2 regions of the Psychrilyobacter atlanticus DSM 19335 genome follow, and region 2 is predicted to be linked to the other one. Evidence: riboswitches for the same ligand, from Rfam matches in the RefSeq annotation. Region 2 holds a riboswitch; the other holds the start of a gene.
What was found. Region 2 has a riboswitch for lysine ahead of nhaC (Na+/H+ antiporter NhaC). Riboswitches for the same ligand answer to the same signal wherever they lie in the genome.
Positions count from the first base shown of each region.

Region 1 (8,191 bases), 210 kb from region 2:
TTTTAATATATAAATAGATGTTGAACGATATATTAAAAGCATGTTTTTCTATTTGAATTGATCATTAATTTCTCCTTATTTAATATATTTTAGTACTCAACTAAAAAAAACGTGATGTTATATCCAAACAAGCTCAACCTAATTTTTTATAAATTTTATTTATTTTGTCCCCTAGATAATAAAAAAAGGTAAAAGGATAGACTCCTCTTACCTTTAAAATCAAATATTTACTTATATACTAAAAAAGTTATATAGTCTACAACCTCCTCCATGGGATAATTCTCCCCTGAATTCCCCCTCCTTAAAATTTCTACCTTAGGATCCCCTGCCACCAATTTACTATACTCTAAAAGAGTCATAATAGGTCCATATCCGCATATACTTAGATTATATTCTTCTACTGTCTCCTCCAGTCCTTGGCTATCTAGTTCCATTATCCTGTCTATGGCTAACTGATCTAATTTATATCCCAATTCTTTTTTTACATAGTGGGAAAAGTCAGAAGATGCTATCACCAGAATTTTTTTTCCTTGTTTTTTAGCAGTTTCATATATTTTTTCAGCCAGATATTTCGCATTTTTATAACTTTGAATCTTCATTGTTATAGGAACTATTTTAAATTTACTCTCTATAAAGTATTTTAAAAACGGCAGCATGACCTCTCCAGAATGTTCATATTTATGTGCATCTTCCGAATATGACAAATCCAATTCTTTTTCAAAATCAAGGTCTATCTCCAAGTCACCCATAGGAGAACCCCAGATTTTATTTGTATCTAGACTTATAGCCCCTCCATAACCTGTATGACTAGGATTTACTATAATTACAGTCTCAATGTCTTTTCCCTTTAAGGTATTAAAAAAATGAACTGCAGATGGTCCTGAAAATTCATAACCTGCATGGGGGACTATTCCTCCTAATATCTCACAATCTATTTTTTTAGGAGATTCTATTCTTAAAAAAAATTCAATCATCTCTTCAATTTCTTCTTTTTTAGAAGGGTAAAACTTACCCTTTACAAACTCCTCCCTTTTTTTCATAGCTCCCTCCCGTCTCCACGACCTTCTCTCCACACTTTTTACATCGGCCATCCTCACCTAATCCTAGCATTTCTACATTCCATCCATCCCTTTGAACAAGTAAATTTCCACAACTACAGACTGTATCTAAGTCTATCCCTGCATTCCCTATATATACATAGTTCAAGTATTTTTTAGCTACCTCATGAAATTCTAAAAGAAGTTTTTTTTCTGTCGCTGGAGTCTTCAGCTTATAACTAGGATAATATCCATTTATATGTAAAACAATATTTGATCCCAATTCATCCCTTACCCACTTAACCATCTCTATAAATGTCTCCCTATCATCATTTAGTTTAGGCACCAATAAAAACTCTATCTCTAGATGCTTATTCCTCCCAGTTATTACTTTCAAGGTGTTTTTAACTCCTTCTAAAGTCCCACCTAATTCAGAGTAAACTTCTTCTGTAAATCCTTTTAAATCTACACTAAACCCATCTATATATGGAGTTAATTCCAACAGAGGTTCCCTTTCTATAAATCCATTGGTTATCATCATAGTTTTTTTAGAGCAGCATTTCGCTAATTTTGCCACATCCAGCATAAATTCATACCAAACGGTAGGTTCGTTATAGGTAAATGCTACTCCAAATCCTTTAAAATTTCTCAATATATCCTCATAGGTATATTCCTTAGCTCGTATTCCTTTAAATTCCTTAGCTATCTCATAATTTTGACAATAAGCACAATTCATATTGCATCCTATACTTCCAATGGATAAAACCTCTTCTCCTGGATAAAAATGATAAAACGGCTTTTTTTCAATGGGGTCCATATTAAGAGCCGAAATCATCCCATAGTTTTTAGTCATCAGGGTTCCGCCGATATTCTGCCTTACACCACATCTGCCCACACTGCCATCCTCTAATATACACCTATGAGGGCATAGTTCACAGCCTATTTTTTTATCCTTTAACCTCTTATAAAATAAAGCTTCTTTCATCTTCTCACCTATACCTTTTCACAGTAAATTTTTTTATAACCAATCCGGGGTTACGGGTTATTCCAGCTTTATTCATAGCTACCTCTATCTGCTGCTCTACACTATCTATTCCCTCTAAATCCGGTAAAAGTACCCCTTGAGATCTTCCATCACTTATTAATATCCCGTATTTTTTAGGATCTAATTCTTTTATATCCTCTACCTCCTCCATAGGAGAGAGAACATCTACAGAAATTTCCAACCTCTCTAACTCATCTTTTTTTAATGCTTCAAATCTAGGGTCGTTAAAGGCAGCTGAGATGGCATTTCCTCTTATCTCCTCCAATAAATTTTCTCGATATGGTATCATGGTTCCTATACATCCCCTCAGAGCACCTTCCTTGTACAAGGTGACGAAACAAGGTTTTTTTTCCATCAATTCCTGGATCTCCTTATATTTATCTTCTTTCACCTCACTTTGTCCATCTAAACCTAATTTAGCTATAATAGTTTCTAAAGCTACTTCTACATATATACTCCTCGGTTTATACATATAACTACCTCCTAAAAAATATTTATTCCTTATTCTTTATTTGATAAATTCAATAAACTTCCTTTTTTATTAAATTTTTATTTTTTGATTTTCATAGATAATTATGATTAAAAAAAATTAATCAATTATATAACTTTATTATGATAACTATTCATTTGAAATATATTAGATAAAATAAAACTTCCTTAAAAAATAACAATATTATAATTAAATTTTTATTTTATCCTTGATACCTTTGGCTTTAAAAAAATAAGTTTATCAATTAACTAGGTAAATAGATAGGTAGTGTCAGAAAAAGACTTTCCCTTATACTTCCTCCCCACGAGGATAAAATTATTTTTTTCACTTGACTTTGTGTTCTTTATATAGTAAAAATGTATTGTAACGAATCTATGAATGAGTTTTCATTTTCTTAGATAGGTTACATAAATAAAATATATAATAGAGGAGCATTTATTGTGGTAACTTTTAACATCTTAAAGATCAAAGGATCTTCTGAAGTTAAAAGTGAAGGACTTAATTGCCGAAAGGTTGGATCTGCTAGAGCTAACCTTGGTTAATATGGGAAAATCCATCTTGACTGTCACAACTTTAGTTGTGGAGAGCTATTTCTTTTTAGTTCTTGGTAATTTTCTGTCTTAAATCATAGATAGGTGTTTTTTTTGATGCAAAAAATAAAAAGGGGGAATGAGTTGTGAAAGAAGTAATGATTAGATTGAGGATGAGTACCCACGATGCTCATTATGGGGGTAACTTAGTAGATGGTGCCAGAATGCTAGGTTTATTTGGAGATGTAGCTACCGAGCTCCTCATCAGACAAGATGGAGACGAGGGATTATTTAAAGCCTATGACAACGTTGAGTTTATGGCTCCAGTATATGCAGGAGATTTTATCGAGGCTGTCGGTTATATAGAAAAAGTCGGGAACACATCTAGAAGGATGGTTTTTGAAGCTAGAAAGGTTATCATTCCTAGAGTTGACATCAGTGATTCTGCTTGTGAAGTCTTAGAAGAACCAATTGTTGTTTGCAGAGCCACTGGAACTTGTGTAACACCTAAAGATAAACAAAGAAATTAAAAGCGTGACGCTTTACCCAGATAAGCGTAATTTAAATTTTTAAAGTTAATTTATGCTTTCTTAGAGAATAAAAAAGGGAGGCAATGATGGAAAAGTTAATCATAACAGCTGCCATATGTGGTGCTGAAGTTACTAAGGAACACAACCCTAACGTTCCTTATACTGTAGAAGAGATTGTAGAGCAAGCATACGGGGCATATATAGAGGGAGCCAGTATCATACATCTTCATGTGAGAGAAGATGACGGTACTCCTACCCAGTCAAAAGAAAGATTTAAACTATGTATAGACGCTATCAAGGAAAAATGTCCAGACGTTATTGTCCAACCATCTACCGGTGGAGCTGTGGGGATGACCAATGAAGAAAGATTACAGCCTACAGAATTACACCCTGAGATGGCAACATTAGACTGTGGGACTTTAAATTTTGGCGGAGACGAAGTTTTTACTAATACAGAAAATACCATCAAAGAATTTGGTGAAAAGATGATAGAAAGAAATGTCAAACCTGAATTGGAATGTTTTGACAAATCTATGATTGAAATGGCTGTTAGATTAAATAAAAAAGGATTCATCAAGTCTCCTATGCACTTTAGTTTTGTAATGGGAGTTAATGGAGGAATCGGAGGAGAGTTAAGAGACTTCTTATTCTTAAGAGACAGCTTACCTTGCGGATCTACTTATTCAGTTGCCGGTCTTGGACGATTTGAATTTTCATTGGCTACAGCAGCTATCATAAGTGGCGGTCATGTAAGAGTTGGTTTTGAGGATAACATCTATTTAGAAAAAGGTGTCTTGGCTGAATCTAATGGTGTCTTAGTAGCCAAAGTAGTAAGGATTGCCAAGGAGCTCGGAAGACAAATTGCAACACCAGCAGAAGCAAGAGTTATATTAGGATTATAAGGGGGAGCAAAATGATAAAAGGATGTCCATTTGGAACACACAGAGTAATAGAACCTATGGGAACTATGCCACAGGCTGCAGTAAAAATTGATAACACAATGAAGATTAAAAATAACGAGTTATTACTTGATGTAATGACATTAAATATTGATTCAGCGTCATTCACACAAATAAAAGATGCGTGCAATAAAGATATAGATAAGATGACTACTATGATCAATGAGATTGTAGGAGAGAGAGGAAAGATGCAAAACCCAGTAACTGGATCTGGGGGAATGTTGATCGGTGTTGTTAAAGAGATCGGTTCTGATTTTCCTGATAAAACTTTAAAAGTAGGAGATAAATTAGCTACCTTAGTTTCATTATCCCTTACACCATTAAAGATTGATAAGATTAACAATGTAAATGTATCTAACGACCAAGTTGATATAGATGGACAAGCTATTTTATTTGAAACCGGTATCTACTCTGTTTTACCTACAGATATCCCTGAAAAATTAGCTTTAGCTGCACTGGATGTAGCTGGTGCTCCTGCTCAAGTAGAAAGATTAGTTAAAGAAGGTGACACAGTTTGTATCATCGGCGGAGGTGGAAAATCTGGTGTTTTATGTGCTTATCAAGCCATGGTAAATGCTGGAGATTCTGGTAAAGTTATCGTAATTGAATACAGTGAAGAAAATGCAAAGAGAATATTAGATATGAAACTAGCTCACCATGTAATTATCGCAGACGCTACTAAACCTGTTGAAGTTTATGAAAAAGTAAAGGAGATTACAGGGGACGACGTATGTGACGTAGTTATTAATAATGTAAATGTAGCTAACACAGAGATGTCATCTATCCTTATTACAAAGGACGATGGGGTAGTTTATTTCTTCTCTATGGCAACATCATTTACAAAAGCAGCTTTAGGAGCTGAAGGTGTAGGAAAAGACGTACAAATGATCGTAGGAAATGGATACGCTAAGGGGCATGCTGACCTTACATTAGGTATCATACGTGAATCTAAAACTATCAGAAACTTATTTGAAAAATTATATGTATAAAAAATAAAAAGGGGGGGCAACAAAATTATGATGAATTTAAACTACGAAAGCAGAAGAAAAGAATTATTTCCAAATGTAAGTGATGAACAATGGAATGACTGGCAATGGCAAGTAAGAAATAGAATTGAAACTTTAGAAGATTTAAAAAAATATTTTGACCTATCACCAGAAGAGGAAGAGGGAGTAAAAACAGCTAACTCTATCCTTAGAATGGGAATCACTCCATATTATTTAACATTGATCGATCCAACAAATCCAAAATGTCCTGTAAGACAACAGGCAATACCTACAGCTGCTGAGGTACATAAGGCAGATGCTGACCTAGATGACCCTCTACATGAAGATGAGGATTCACCGGTTCCAGGACTTACTCATAGATACCCAGATAGAGTATTATTATTAGTTACAGATATGTGTTCTATGTATTGCAGACATTGCACTAGAAGAAGATTTGCAGGTCAAACAGACGCTGCTTTAGGAATGGAAAAAATAGATACAGCTATCGATTACATCGCTAAAACTCCTGTAATCAGAGATGTATTACTTTCTGGAGGAGACGCTCTACTTATTTCAGATGAAAAATTAGAGTATATCTTCAAAAGATTAAGAGCTATTCCACATGTTCAAATAGTAAGAATCGGGTCTAGAACTCCAGTTGTATTACCTCAAAGAATTACTCCTGAACTAGTAAATATGATGAAAAAATACCATCCAGTTTGGTTAAATACTCACTTCAATCATTCAGATGAGATCACATCTGCTTCTAAAGCTGCATGTGAATTGATGGCTGATGGAGGAATCCCATTAGGAAATCAATCTGTTTTACTTAGAGGAATAAATGACTGTACTCATATCATGAAAGAGTTAGTTCAAGACCTAGTAGCTATAAGAGTAAGACCTTACTATATCTATCAATGTGACCTTTCAGTAGGGTTAGAACACTTCAGAACTCCTGTATCTAAAGGAATTGAGATCATTGAAGGTCTTCGTGGACATACGTCTGGATACGCTATTCCAACATTTGTTGTAGACGCTCCTGGTGGTGGAGGTAAGACTCCTGTTATGCCGCAATATATTATCTCTCAAAGTCCAAAAAGAGTTGTTCTTAGAAACTTTGAAGGAGTTATCACAACATATACAGAGCCAAAACCATATGAAGATAAATGTGACTGCAAACACTGTCAAGAAGAGAGACAACACCTTGGAATAGCTAAACTATTAGATGGTAAACAACTAGCTATCGAGCCTAAGGTACTTGACAGACATATCAGAAATGAACACTAAGAAAATGATTACTTCCCTACTCCCCTATAATAGTATATCTATTATAGGGATGGAAAAAAACTCAGGGAAAACTACCACTTTAAATTATATATTAAAAAATTTAAAGGGAACTAAAGTTATCGGCCTCACTTCTATTGGACGTGATGGTGAAGACTGTGACAGAGTGACTAATACACATAAACCTAAAATCTATGTGGAAAAGGGCAGTATAGTTGCTACAGCTAAAAATTTACTTTGTAAATGTGATATAACAAAGGAAATTTTAGCTGCCACAGGTATCTCTACCCCTATGGGTGAAATAATAATTATGAGAGCTTTAAGCAATGGATTTGTAGATGTGGCTGGTCCCTCCTACAATTCCGCTCTCATAAAAGTAAGAGATCTTATGTTAGATTTTGGGTGTGACTTAGTCCTCATTGATGGTGCACTGAGTCGAAAAGGCAGTGCAGGAAATTTAGTTTCAGAGGCCTCTATATTGGCTACTGGAGCTAGTTTTTCCCCTGATCTTACAAAGGTAGTGGAAGAAAGCAGTCATAATGTAAAAATGTTACAGTTACCAAAATGTTCTGATAACATAGCAGATTTAACCAGAGAGATATTAAAAACAGGGAAGATTGGATTTGTAGATACCCAATCAAATATAGAGGTCTTAGACCTCCCTACTTCCCTTAATTCTCATAGGGAGATAGTCGATGCAGTCAAACCTAATCACAAATATTTAGTTTTAGGAGGTGCTGTATCCAAGGGATTGATAGAATCTATCATACAAAATAGAGAGTTGTTTAAAAGTTTTACGATCGTTATAGAAGATGGAACAAAAATTTTTATAGATTCTAATATGTATCATAAATTATCTATGATACCAGTCAAATTAGAGGTCCTAGACAGTATTAATCTCCTGTATTTGACCTGTAATCCCACATCCCCTTATGGATATTCATTTGAGAGTGAAAAATTTTGTGAACTATTAAAAACATCTATAGATATAGATGTTGTAGATGTTGTAGGAGGAGAACTATGAGATACCTTGATCTTAAAAACAGAGAAAAAATTGGGTTGGAATATCTCACAAATAATCTGACTACAATATCTCCATATGGTAACCAAAAGAAAAGAGATATTGTTCCCATAGAGGAAGCTGAGATTTTAGAAGAAATTTTCAATCATTTGGAATTTTTTATAGACAGGTGTCAGCAGAATAAAAGAGAGATCCAGAAGATAGAGCTTCTCCTTATGAAATTAAAAAATATATCCAATATAGTTTTTAATCTTCAAAAAGGAAAAATTTTAGATGAGGTTGAGTTATTCGAATTAAAGATAAATACTA
Region 1 is NZ_KE384547.1:850,069-858,259, reverse strand. It holds gene amrB (AmmeMemoRadiSam system protein B) at 228-1,040, opposite strand; gene amrS (AmmeMemoRadiSam system radical SAM enzyme) at 1,009-2,022, opposite strand; gene amrA (AmmeMemoRadiSam system protein A) at 2,027-2,554, opposite strand; lysine riboswitch at 2,989-3,170, shown strand; gene kal (3-aminobutyryl-CoA ammonia lyase) at 3,261-3,632, shown strand; gene kce (3-keto-5-aminohexanoate cleavage enzyme) at 3,719-4,534, shown strand; gene kdd (L-erythro-3,5-diaminohexanoate dehydrogenase) at 4,546-5,580, shown strand; gene kamA (lysine 2,3-aminomutase) at 5,611-6,864, shown strand; gene kamB (lysine 5,6-aminomutase reactivase subunit KamB) at 6,854-7,885, shown strand; gene kamC (lysine 5,6-aminomutase reactivase ATPase KamC) at 7,882-8,191, shown strand, end outside.
Region 1: another riboswitch for lysine. It lies ahead of kal (3-aminobutyryl-CoA ammonia lyase); the one in region 2 lies ahead of nhaC (Na+/H+ antiporter NhaC).

Region 2 (8,191 bases):
TGAAAAAATTAATACCAACTGAAAAAATGGACATAAGAGAAATATTAAATGATCTTGAAAACTATAGACCCAAGAGAAGAGGCTGGACTTGGAGAAAGAAGGTAGAAAATTTAAAGATGGGAGCATTTGAATTTACTGACTGCTCAGAACCATTAAAAAATTCTATTGGAATCCCAGCAGCTAGATATTTTGATAATTTAGACCCGCAACCTGCAGAAGTAATCACAACAGAGATCGCATCAGGAAGATTTGAAGATGATATCAGAAGGATGAGGATGGCAGCATGGCATGGGGCGGATCACCTTATGGTAATTAGAACAGCTGGACAATCACATTTTGATGGTCTGATAGAGGGGACACCACAAGGGATTGGAGGAGTACCTATTACCAGAAAACAAATAAGAGCACAGAGAAAAGCTTGTGATTTGATAGAGGAAGAGGTAGGAAGACCAATAAATTATCATTCATATGTATCAGGAGTAGCAGGACCTGACGTAGCAGTAATGTTTGCAGAAGAGGGAGTAAACGGAGCCCATCAGGATCCTCAATACAATGTACTCTATAGAAATATAAATATGGTAAGATCATTTATAGATGCAGCAGAATCAAAAAAAATAATGGGTTGGGCTGAGATGGCTCAAATAGATGGAGCACATAATGCCAATGCAACTGCTAGAGATGCATGGAAAGTAATGCCGGAACTTATGGTTCAGCATGGATTAAATTCTATATTTTCTTACAAATCAGGGATAAAGAAAGAGAATATATGTCTTTCTACAGTGCCTCCTACAGCAGCACCGGCACCATCTATGAAATTTGACCTGCCATATGCAGTAGCTCTGAGAGATCTATTTACAGAGTATAAGATGAGAGCTCAGATGAATACAAAATATATCACTTCATCGTCTAGAGAAGCTACAGTAACTCATGTAATGAATATGATGATCTCTAGATTGACAAGTGCAGATATTCAGTCTACAATCACACCTGATGAAGGTAGAAATGTACCTTGGCACGTGTATAATATAGAGGCCTGTGATACAGCTAAGCAAACTTTAGTAGGACTAGATGGATTACTCGAGATGGTAGAAGTAAGAAAAGACGGATACCTTCCAAAAATGGTAAGAGAATTAAAAGAAAGAGCTGTACTATATCTAGAAGAGATGATGGAAACAGGTGGATATTTTGAAGCTGTAGAGAAGGGATTCTTTGTAGATTCTGGTAATTATCCTGAAAAAAATGGTGATGGAATAGGTAGAAAAAAAGATGGCGGAGTAGGAGCTGGAAGAGTATTTGCAAGAGATGAAGACTATATGGCACCTGTAACAGGCCATTTTGGGAATAATAATATAGATCAATATGGAGCTAAAAACCCAGCTGATCTAATTGGTGGATCTACATTTGAAGATCCAGATAAGATAGTATATATCGATGAATTAGACGATGTAGATAACGTAAATGTAAGGATGGCAGAAAATGAGGAATATAGATCTACATCTAAGATCAAACCAGAGGTAGAATGGCTAGCTGACGGTACTGTGCAGATAGAGTTATTCCTGCCTACAAGTCAAAGAATAGCAGAATTTGCAGCCGTTGAATTTGCTAAAAAGATGAATTTAGCAAATCCAGAGGTAATTCATTCTGAAGTTATGCATATAAGTGAGGGAACTAGGATTCAGGTCAAAGGAAAGGTTGAATTTGATCTAGATATAGATAGTTTAGTAATCCCACCTGAACCTGAAGTTATGACAGATGATGAGATTAGAGGATTAGTAGAAAAATATGATATGAAGATAGTGGCAGGAACTGTAGGAGAGGATGAGCATTCAGTTGGACTCCGTGAAGTTATAGATATAAAACATGGAGGAGTGGAAAAATTTGGAATGGAAGTTGAATATTTAGGAACTTCTGTACCTTGTGAGAAACTAATTGATGCAGCTGTAGAACTAAATGCAGATGTAGTGTTAGCCTCTACAATCATCTCCCATGATGATGTTCACTATAAGAATATGAAAAAATTACATGAATTAGCCATTGAGAAAGGTATCAGAGATAAGATAATCATCTGTGCTGGTGGTACTCAGGTAACTCCTGAAATAGCTAGAAAAAATGGGATGGATGAAGGGTTCTCAAAAAATGACAGGGGAGTAAATGTAGCTTCATTCCTGGTAAAAAGAAAGAAAGAGATGATGGAAAAATAGAATTACTTTTCTAAATATATGTTTTACCCTTCATAGGAGGGGGCCTGTGGCAGTAGTTTTAAGGTAAGGATTACTGCCTGGGTTTCTTTCTTTGAGGTTCCCATTTTAAGTTGAGTATTTAATACATTTAATTTGATATTCCATGAATATATCATAAAAGAAAGAGGGTAGAGGAGCAGAGATATGAAAATAGATGTTTTGGTAGCAGAGATAGGAAGTACTACAACAGTTGTCAATGCCTTTGGAAATTTAAATGGAGAAAACCCAAAGTTTATAGGGCAGGGGCAGGCTCCTACCACGGTAGATCAAGGGGATGTGAATCTAGGTCTTATGGATGCTACATATGATTTGGAGGAAAAACTGGGAATTAAAGAGTTGGAATATGATGAGTTTTTAGCTACAAGTAGTGCAGCAGGGGGCTTGAAGATGACTGTTCATGGATTGGTATATGATATGACAGCTAAAGCGGCAAAGGAAGCAGCCCTTGGAGCAGGAGCAAATATTCATATGGTAACATCGGGAAAACTGAGAAGAACAGATTTAAAGGAGATAGAAAAAATAAGACCTAATATAATTTTACTCGCTGGAGGAGTGGATTATGGTGAGCGGGATACAGCTCTATATAATGCAGAACTTCTAGCTAAACTTGATTTGGATATACCTATAATCTATGCAGGAAATATCCAAAATTGTGAGGAGATAAAATTAATATTTGAGGACTATGGGAAAGAAAAACTTTTAAAAATAGTGGAAAATGTATATCCCAAGATAGATCGATTAAATGTAGAGCCTGTAAGACGTGTAATTCAAGATGTTTTTGAAGAGCATATAATCCATGCTCCAGGGATGGAAAAGGTAAGAGATGTAGTGAGCGGGCCTATAGTACCTACCCCGGGAGCTGTAATGGAATCCTCTAAGATCTTAAAAGAAGTTATAGGAGATTTGGTTACTATAGATGTGGGAGGAGCGACTACAGATATCCACTCGGTAACTGATGGCAGTGAGGAGATAACGAGTATTTTAATCTCTCCAGAACCTGTAGCCAAAAGAACTGTAGAGGGTGATTTAGGGGTCTATGTAAATATGAGGAATATAGTTGAGATAGTCGGGGAAAAAAACTTAGCTAAGGAGTTATCTGTAGAGGAAGAGGAATTGACAGAGCATCTTTTGAATTTCCCACCTATTCCTAAAAGTGAAATGGAGATAAAGACAGTGGAGATCTTGACAGAAAAAGCAGTGATTATGTCGGTTCATCGACATGCCGGTGGATATAGACACCTCTTTGGTGAAACTAAAAAAACTTTGGCTGAAGGTAAAGATCTGACCAGTATTAAATGGATAATAGGGACTGGAGGAGCATTAACCCGTATACCTAACAGGATAGAGATCTTAAAAAAAATAGCCATGAGTAATAAGGGAGATAAACTCCTACCTACGCCAGAGGCAAAAATATTGATAGATAATGATTATATTATGGCTTCTTTGGGAGTCCTTTCAAAATATAATAAAGAATCAGCAGTTAGATTGCTGAAAAAAAGTTTAAAAATAGAGGAGGTGGAAACTTTATGACTGAATACCCAAGAGTAGTAGTAGATCTAAGTAAGATCGGAGAAAATGTAAAATTTTTGACAAAAAAATGCAAGGAATCCCAGATAGATGTAGTGGGAGTAACCAAGGTTTTTTCAGGGAGTATAGAGATAGCTAAGGTATTGGTAGAGGGAGGAGTAAGATATTTAGGAGATTCCAGGGTGGAAAATTTAAAAAAATATGAAAACCTGGACGTTCCCAAGATAATGATTCGTCTGCCAATGAGATCTCAGATAAAAGAGGTGATAAAACACGTAGATATAAGTTTAAACAGTGAAATATCTACTATAGCTCTTTTAAATGAAGAGGCCGGCAAACAATATAGAGTCCATAGAATCATCCTGATGCTTGAATTAGGAGATCTTCGAGAGGGGATCCTACCAGAAGATGTAGAGAGGTATATGGAACAAATAAATTCTATGAAAAATATTAAATTAGAGGGAATAGGTGTGAATTTAACGTGTTACGGAGGTATTATTCCCAGTTTCGATAATTTAGGGGAATTAGAAAAAGTTTCGGATTTAATAGAGGAAAAATATAATTTAAAGCTAAATATTATATCAGGGGGGAATTCTAGTAGTTTGGATCTATTGTGGAAAAACAACATGCCTCCTAAAATAAATAACTTAAGGCTGGGGGAATCACTTATCTTTGGTCGAGAAACGGCTTATGGAAAAGATCTCGAAGGCTGTTTCTATGACAGTGTAAAATTAGAGGTAGAAATAATAGAGTTAAAGGAAAAACAATCTTATCCAGTTGGGGAAATTGGGCTCAATGCTTTTGGAGAAAAACCTGTATTTGTAGACAGAGGAAAGAGAAAAAGGGCTATTTTAGCTATCGGAAAACAAGATGTAGACCAGTCTAATTTAGAACCGATGGATGAAAAGTTAATAATATTAGGTGCCAGCAGTGATCATTTGGTGTTGGATGTAACTGATTCAAAAAAGGAATACAAGGTAGGAGATATAGTGGAATTTAAGCTGGATTATGGGTCTCTTTTACAGTTAACAACATCACCTTATGTAAAAAAGGTATTTGATTAAATTTGACAAAGTTAATAAATTATTATAGAATAACTCTCAGAAAAGAAAAATTTAGATAGAGGTTGCAAATATTAAAGAGTAATTTTAGGCTAGTTATGACAAGCTTTGACCCTAAAATGAAAGGTAAATTTGCCGAAATGCGAAGAAGAAAGTCAGGATTCTTTGTATTGGGATTATGGAGAATACCCATAAGACTGTCACCATATAAAATTGGTGATGTGCTATTAAATGATTTTGAGCATAGACCTTATTTAAGTTTTATTGTTGGAGTTATTGGTAGTGTTATCGATAGCTCTTTTTTGTTACTTATAAAAAAAACAGGAGGGAATTGATTATGGGGAGTAAGATGAAAAAGGAAACGACATTTATGTACGCACTGATACCGTTGTTATTTTTAATAGGAAGTTTATTTTATGCAATTCAAATTGCACATATTGACGTGCACATACCTATCTTAGTATCGGCATTTTTTGCAGCTGGAGTAGCTATATTTGGTTTAAATTACACATGGAATGAGATAGAAGCAGGAATGGTTGAAACTATCAAGATGGCTTTAGGTGCAATCATAATTCTTATGATAATCGGAATGGTAGTAGGAACTTGGATTCAATCTGGTGTAGTACCAACTATGATATTTTATGGATTAAAGATATTGTCACCTGGAATATTTTTACCGGCAACAGTTATCATATGTGCTATTGTATCGGTAGCGACAGGTTCATCATGGACAACAGCAGCAACAGTAGGTATAGCACTTATTGGTGTAGGAGAGGGACTTGGAATACCTAGAAATATAGTAGCCGGTGCGATTATTTCCGGAGCATATATGGGGGATAAATTATCACCATTATCAGATACAACAAATTTAGCACCAGCAATGGCAGGAGCTACATTATTTGAGCATATTAAGCATATGTTATATACAACAGTACCTAGTTTCATTATCTCTATAATTTTATTCGGATTTATTGGAAGTAAATATACAGGGGCTGCGTTGAACACAGGGATGATTGATGGAATATTAACTACTCTAAATGGAAACTTTAATATTAGCCCGTTACTATTATTAGTACCAGTTATTGTTATCGGGGCAGTAATAATGAAAGTTCCTGCAATACCTGGATTATTCGGTGGAGCTATCCTAGGTGGAATAGCAGCAATGGTCTTCCAGGGAGCATCATTAGGATCGGTATTCTCAACTTTACACTATGGTTATTCAGCTGAATCGGGATTACCAATGGTAGACGATCTATTAAATAGAGGGGGATTAGACTCTATGATGTGGACTGTTTCATTGATTCTTTGTGCTATGATCTTAGGTGGAATAATGGAAAAAACACAAATGTTAGCAACTTTAGCAATGAAGATTTTATCTGTGGCACACTCTACTGGAAACTTAATCTTAGTAACTATATTGACACCGATTTTTGTAAACTCAATAGCGGGAGATCAATATCTTTCAATAGTTGTACCAGGAAGAATGTTTAAGGATGCATATACAGAGAAAGGTTTACATCCTAAAAATCTTTCGAGATCATTAGAGGATGCAGGAACACTGACATCACCATTAATTCCTTGGAACACATGTGGGGCGTACATGATAGCTACTTTAGGGCTGGCACCATGGACTTATGTTCCGTATTGTTTCTTAAACTTAATAAATCCAATTATAGCTATAATTTATGGATATACAGGATTTTCAATTGAAAAGATAGAAAAGGAAAAAGTAGAAGTAGAAGCATAAAAAAAGTAAAAATCCCTCCTAATTTTAGGAGGGATTTTTACTTTAAAGAATATGATATAATATCTATATTATAATTTTTAGGAGTGGTCAAATGAATCAGGTGATTTTAAGTTTATATTTTTTCTTAGTTATCTTTATAGGATATAGTTCTTACAAAAAAATTAAGGGATCAAAAGACTATTTTATAGCTGGAAAAGATGCTGGTGTGAAAGAAATTGCGGGAAGTCTCTTGGCTACAGTATTAGGAAGTTCAGCGATTATAGGAAGCGTTAATTTTTCCTATGCCAATGGATGGGCTGGCTCTTGGTTTATGCTCTGTGCAGCTTTAGGTCTTTTAGGTCTCCTACCCTTGGTAGACAGGTTAAAAAAATATAAGAGTTATAATTTACCGGAACTAATGGGAGAGTTTTACGGGAATGAGGTAAAGGTTCTTTCATCTATTATCATCCCTATTGCATGGATAGGCATAGTCGCAGCTCAGATAATGGGTTCAGCTAAGATAATCTCTATATTTGTGGATATGAACTACTCTACTGCAGTTATTATAAGTGGTCTGGTATTTATTGCCTATACATTTTTAGGGGGTCAATTATCCATTATAAAAACAGATTTTATCCAGTTTTTATTTATAATAGCCGGAGTTATTCTTTGTTTTACCTATATCTTAAAAGGTGGAGGAGATATAGTCGGGGTGGGACTGATCAATGAAAAATTTGGTTATTTAGATCTTTTTATTATGATTCTAACCTACTCATCTACTTTTTTAGTGGGACCGGATATCTATTCTAGGATATTTTGTGCCAGGGATGAAAAAACGGCTAAACAGGCTATAAAATTATCCATTGTAATTTTAATTCCACTAGGATTTATTTTAGCAGGGATAGGAGTTTATGTGAGTTCAAATTACGGGGTAGATATAGTAAAGGGATCTGTACTGATGTTTTTAGCAGACAGAGTATTGCCACAGCCAATAGTAATCTTACTTTACTTCGGATTATTGTCGGCAGTTATTTCCTCAGCGGATACTACCTTACTTACTGCTTCCTCTACTTTTGCCCAGATCTTTATGAAGGATTTAAGGGAGGAACAAGCTATAAAATTAACCAGAGTATTTATTCTTATTTTCGGTGGATTTTCTATACTGGTGGCATTGAAGTTTACCTTTATATTATCCACACTGCTACTTGCTCTAGCGGTCTATTCAGGAGCTTTTATAGTACCGTGTTTGGCAGGGATTTTAGGGTACAGGTGTAAAAAAAATTATGCTGTATCAGGGATTTTATTGGGTGGAGGTTTAGCTCTCTATGGTAAATTAACTGGAGGAGTACCAGGAAATCTCATAATTATTTTTTCATTCTTGGTGAACTTTATAATCTTGGTATTGGGAAGGCCTAGAGAGGTTAGAATAAAAAAATAAAAACTAAAATTTTAAAAATTAAGTTAAAAAAAGGCTCCTCCACTTAGAATTATCTAAATGAAGGAGGCTTTTTGTTTATTTTACTATAATTTCTTTTACCCTTCCAACTTGTCCATCTGTAAGCCTTACCTTTATCCCATGAGGGTGAAACTTACTGTTAGTCAGAAGATCCTGTACTGTTCCGTAAGTTAATTTACCA
Region 2 is NZ_KE384547.1:644,120-652,310, forward strand. It holds gene oraE (D-ornithine 4,5-aminomutase subunit OraE) at 1-2,201, shown strand, start outside; gene K337_RS0103535 (GlmL-related ornithine degradation protein) at 2,385-3,770, shown strand; gene orr (ornithine racemase Orr) at 3,767-4,831, shown strand; lysine riboswitch at 4,880-5,063, shown strand; gene nhaC (Na+/H+ antiporter NhaC) at 5,166-6,575, shown strand; gene K337_RS0103555 (sodium:solute symporter family protein) at 6,667-7,992, shown strand; gene K337_RS0103560 (YwbE family protein) at 8,068-8,191, opposite strand, start outside.